2 regions of the Kribbella sp. NPDC050281 genome follow, and region 1 is predicted to be linked to the other one. Evidence: riboswitches for the same ligand, from Rfam matches in the RefSeq annotation. Region 1 holds a riboswitch; the other holds the start of a gene.
What was found. Region 1 has a riboswitch for glycine ahead of gcvP (aminomethyl-transferring glycine dehydrogenase). Riboswitches for the same ligand answer to the same signal wherever they lie in the genome.
Positions count from the first base shown of each region.

Region 2: another riboswitch for glycine. It lies ahead of AB0I34_RS16590 (L-serine ammonia-lyase); the one in region 1 lies ahead of gcvP (aminomethyl-transferring glycine dehydrogenase).

Region 1 covers NZ_JBFAKS010000003.1:258,970-261,427, reverse strand. The annotation lists gene AB0I34_RS05490 (dihydrodipicolinate synthase family protein) at 1-752, shown strand, start outside; glycine riboswitch at 768-857, shown strand; gene gcvP (aminomethyl-transferring glycine dehydrogenase) at 935-2,458, shown strand, end outside.
Region 2 covers NZ_JBFAKS010000013.1:108,732-111,189, reverse strand. The annotation lists gene AB0I34_RS16590 (L-serine ammonia-lyase) at 1-1,085, opposite strand, end outside; glycine riboswitch at 1,172-1,264, opposite strand; gene AB0I34_RS16585 (DUF3817 domain-containing protein) at 1,262-1,645, opposite strand; gene AB0I34_RS16580 (alpha/beta hydrolase) at 1,768-2,458, shown strand, end outside.

The sequences.
Region 1 (2,458 bases):
CGCACGGCACGGCGGGCGAGTTCCAAACGCTGACCGAGGACGAGTTCGGCCGGATCAACGAGCTGCTCGCGGGAGCGGCCAAGCCGTTCCAGATCGGCGCGAGCCACCCGTCAGCCCAGCTGCAGTTGGATCGGGTACGTCGAGCCGCCGCGCTGGCACCTGGTGCGATCCAGGTGATCCTGCCCGACTGGCTGCCCTTGAACGACCGGGAGGCGCTCGACTTCCTCCGGCGCGTCGCGGACACCGCCGGTGACGTGCCTCTGGTCCTCTACAACCCACCGCACGCGAAGACCCCCGTGCGTCCAGAACTGCTGACGTCGCTGGCCGCCGCCGTGCCGAGTCTGATCGGTCTGAAGACCGCGGGTGGGGACAAGGCATGGTTCGAGCAGGCGCTGAAGTCCGGGCTGGCGATCTTCGTGCCAGGACACTTCCTTGCGAGCATGTCGTTACTCGGTGCGCATGGCAGCTACTCGAACGTCGCGGCGCTCTCACCCAACGGCTCGGTGGAGCACGCCTGCGACCTGGACGTCGAACGCCGGATCGGCGAGTTCTTCGGGCAGCACGTCGTACCGCTGCAGAAGGCGGGGTTGTCGAACCCGGCACTGGACAAGTTCCTGGCCGCGGTGGGGGACTGGGCGGACGTCGGTACGCGGGTTCGGTGGCCGATGGCGTCGGCGACCCAGGAGCAGGTCGAGGCCGCCCGGCCGGCCGCACTGCGGTTGCTGCCCGAACTCTTCGCCGATTCCTGGTAGCCTCGGGGCAGCCGTTCACAGCACTCGGGAGAGACCCGTGCGATCGGGCGCCGAAGGGGCAATTCCTCCCCGGAACCTCTCAGGCCCATGGACCGAGTGTCACAGGCGACTCTGGAGCGTGCATTGCTCGGCGTGACAGAGGGGGAGGCGACCGGAAGCACTGTCAGCAACGGAGCCTCTTGATGAACAACTCACCCCAGATCTCTGCGGCGTTCGCCGACCGGCACATCGGACCACGGCCGGACGAGGTCGCCCGGATGGTGCAGCTGCTCGGGTACGACGACGTCGACGCGCTCGTGGACGCCGCCGTACCGGAGTCGATCCGCTCCACCGAGGCGCTCCGGCTGCCCGAACCGGCCTCCGAGGTCGACGCGCTGACCGAGCTCCGCCAGCTCGCCGCCCGCAACACCGTCGCCACCTCGATGATCGGCCAGGGGTACTACGGCACCTTCACCCCGTCGGTGATCGTCCGCCGCCTGGTCGAGAACCCGGCCTGGTACACCGCGTACACGCCGTACCAGCCGGAGATCTCCCAGGGCCGGCTCGAGGCGCTGCTGAACTTCCAGACCGTGGTGTCCGACCTGACCGGCCTGCCGACCGCGAACGCGTCGCTGCTGGACGAGGGGACCGCGGCTGCCGAGGCGATGACGCTGGCACACCGGTCGAACAAGAAGAGCAAGTCGGACCGCTTCCTGGTCGACGCGGACTGCTTCGACCAGACCATCGCCGTGGTGCAGACCCGCGCTGAGGCGCTCGGTATCGAGGTGGTCGTCGCGGACACCACCGACGGTCTGCCGGACGGCGACTTCTTCGGTTTCCTGGTGCAGTACCCGGGCGCCGGCGGTGTGGTCCGCGACCTGAAGCCGCTGATCTCTGCCGCGCACGAGCGCGAGACCCTGGTGGCGGTCGCCTCCGATCTGCTCGCGCTGACGTTGCTGGAGGCACCGGGTGAGGCCGGCGCCGACATCGTGATCGGCTCGTCCCAGCGCTTCGGCGTACCGCTGTTCTACGGCGGCCCGCACGCCGGCTTCATGTCCGTCCGCGCCGGTCTCGAGCGGTCGTTGCCCGGTCGCTTGGTCGGTGTCTCCGTGGACGCTGACGGCGCACCGGCGTACCGGCTGGCGCTGCAGACCCGCGAGCAGCACATCCGCCGCGAGAAGGCGACCTCCAACATCTGTACGGCGCAGGTCCTGCTCGCCGTGGTCGCGTCGATGTACGCCGTCTACCACGGGCCGGACGGCCTGAAGGCGATCGCCGACCGTGTCCACGAGTACGCGGGCAGGCTGGCCGCGTCGCTGCGCGCCGGTGGTGTGGAGGTTGTCCACGGCGCCTTCTTCGACACCGTGCTCGCGCGCGTCCCCGGTCGGGCCGCCGACGTGGTCGACGCCGCCCGGCAGAACGGGATCTGGCTGCGCCTCGTCGACGCGGACCACGTCGGCATCTCCTGCGACGAGAAGACCGACGTCGCCGCGCTGACCCGGGTCTGCGTGTCCTTCGGTGTCCGGTACGACGGTTCCGTCGAGGTCGCCGGTCTGCCCGAGGCGGTTCGCCGTACGACGGAGTACCTGACGCACCCGGTGTTCAACACGCACCGGTCCGAGACGGCGATGCTGCGGTACATGCGCAAGCTGTCCGACTACGACTACGCGCTCGACCGCGGCATGATCCCGCTCGGCTCGTGCACGATGAAGCTGAACGCGACCACC
Region 2 (2,458 bases), on a different contig from region 1:
CCGAGGACCTCGCACAGCCCGGCCGCCGCCATCGAGCAGGCCGAGCCGACCTCGCCCTGGCAGCCGACCTCGGCGCCGGAGATCGACGCGTTCTCCTTGTAGAGCACGCCGATCGCGCCGGCGGTAAGCAGGAACCGGACCGCGCCGTCGTCGGTTGCCCCCGGCACGAACCGCCGGTAGTAGTGCAGTACGGCGGGGATGATGCCCGCGGCGCCGTTCGTCGGCGCGGTGACGATCCGCCCGCCGGACGCGTTCTGCTCGTTCACCGCGAGGGCGAACAGGTTGACCCAGTCCATCACCTTGAGCGGATCCACCGACCACGGGTCGCGGCTCAGCTTCTGGTGCAGCGCGTGCGCCCGCCGCGGCACCTTCAGGCCGCCGGGCAGGATGCCCTCGGTCTCACAGCCCTCGCGGACGCAGTCCTGCATCACCTGCCAGATGTGCAGCAGGCCGTCGTGGATCTCGGTCTCGGTCCGCCAGGCCAGCTCGTTGGCGAGCATCACCTCGCTGATCGGCAACTGCGACTCGCGGCACCGCTCGAGCAGCTCGGCGCCAGTCGTGAACGGGTACTTCAGTGGGGTCGTGTCCGGCACGATCCGGTCCCCGGCCGCCGCGTTCTCGTCGACCACGAACCCGCCGCCGACCGAGTAGTACGTCCGCTCCCGCAGTACGCCGCCGTCCGCGGACCGGGCCACGAACGTCATCCCGTTCGGGTGGTACGGCAGGACCTTGCGCCGGTGCATCACCAGGTGTGCGTTCTCGTCGAACGTGATCTCGTGCGTGCCGGCCAGCAGCAACCGGCCGCGCTCGCGGATCGTCTCGACACGTGCGTCGACCGAATGAGTGACGACGGTCTCGGGATCCTCGGCCTCGAGACCGAGCAGGACCGCCTTGTCGCTGCCGTGGCCGTGGCCGGTCACTCCCAGCGAACCGAACAGCTGTGCCTCGACGGTCGCGGTAGTAGCCAGCAGGCCGGCATCGGCCAGGCCGAGTGCGAAGGTGCGGGCGGCGCGCATCGGTCCCACTGTGTGGGAGCTCGACGGGCCGATCCCGATACTGAACAGGTCGAAGACGCTGATCGCCATCGTGTGGAGGTTTCCTTCCGGTCGCCGTTGACCGTTTGGTGTCCTCCCCGCTCTGTCAGACGTCCGGGGACGTCTTCCAGAGGTGCCTCGCCCGTGCGGTGAAGGTGCCTGAGAGATTCTTGGGGAGAGTTGCTCCTACGGCGCCCGGGTCGTACCCGGGACTCTCCCGCACGGGTTCATGCGGCTGTTGAATTAGCTGACGTCCTGGACGGTACGGCGGTGTCCCGGCCGTCGTCAATCCGGCCCGTGCGCACCGCCCAGATCTCGAAGAACCAGGTGAACAGGGGCGGAACACTGGCCGCCAGCGCAAGCAGCGTGACCGGCCAGGACCAGCGCAGCGGGCCACGCACCAGCAGCACGGTGAGCACGTAGACGATGAAGATGCCGCCGTGGATCGGGCCGAAGATCTTCACCCCGAGCTCGTTGTCGGACAGCACGTACTTGAACAGCATTCCGATCAGCAGACCGGTCCAGGAGATCGCCTCGGCGATCGCCACCGTGCGGAACCAGGTCGCGTGTCTCTTCGTGCCGGCCGGGGCGGCAACAGTCGTCTCGGTCATCGACCCGACCCTAACAAGTCCCCCAAGCCGTGCCCGGGGTGTGTCGAGGGCTGCTCCCCGATGTGCGCGGGCAAACGGTTGCTGAGGATCGAGGGAGGTTCCCCAGACAGGAGATTTCCCTGATGACATCCAGACAAGTACTCAGGACCACCGCGTGGGGTGTGGTCCTGGGATTCGCCGCGGCGGGTCTCACCGCGGTGCCCGCGCCGGCCGACGTACCCAAGCCGGTGACAGTGCAGTGGTCCGACTGCAAGCCCGAAGGCAAGGACGATCCCGCGGAAGTGAAGGGATCGCAGTGCGCGACCCTGCAGGTGCCGGTGGACTGGCACCATCCGGACGGACCGACGTTCGGTCTCGCGATCGCCCGGCGTACGGCGAAGTCCCCGAGCGACCGGGTCGGCGTACTGATGTGGGGCCCGGGTGGTCCCGGTGACTCGGGCGTCGACCGGATCAAGACCGGCATGTTCCGGTTCAGCGAGGACCTGCAGGACCGGTTCGACATCGTGAGCTTCGATCCGCGCGGGGTGGCTCGCAGCAACCCGGTGAAGTGCACGGCCGCACTGCTGGCCCAGCAGCCGTCGCCGATCATCAAGAGCGCCACGGCCTTCCGCGACGCCATCCGCTACAACAAGCAACTCGCGACCGACTGCCGCGAGCACACCGGGCCGGTGTACGACCACATCGACACCTGGCAGACGGTGCGCGACGTCGACGCGATCCGCAAGGCGCTCGCCGAGTCCACGATCTCGTTCCACGGCAGCTCGTACGGCACAGTGCTCGGCGGGCAGTACGCCGAGACGTACCCGGGCCGGG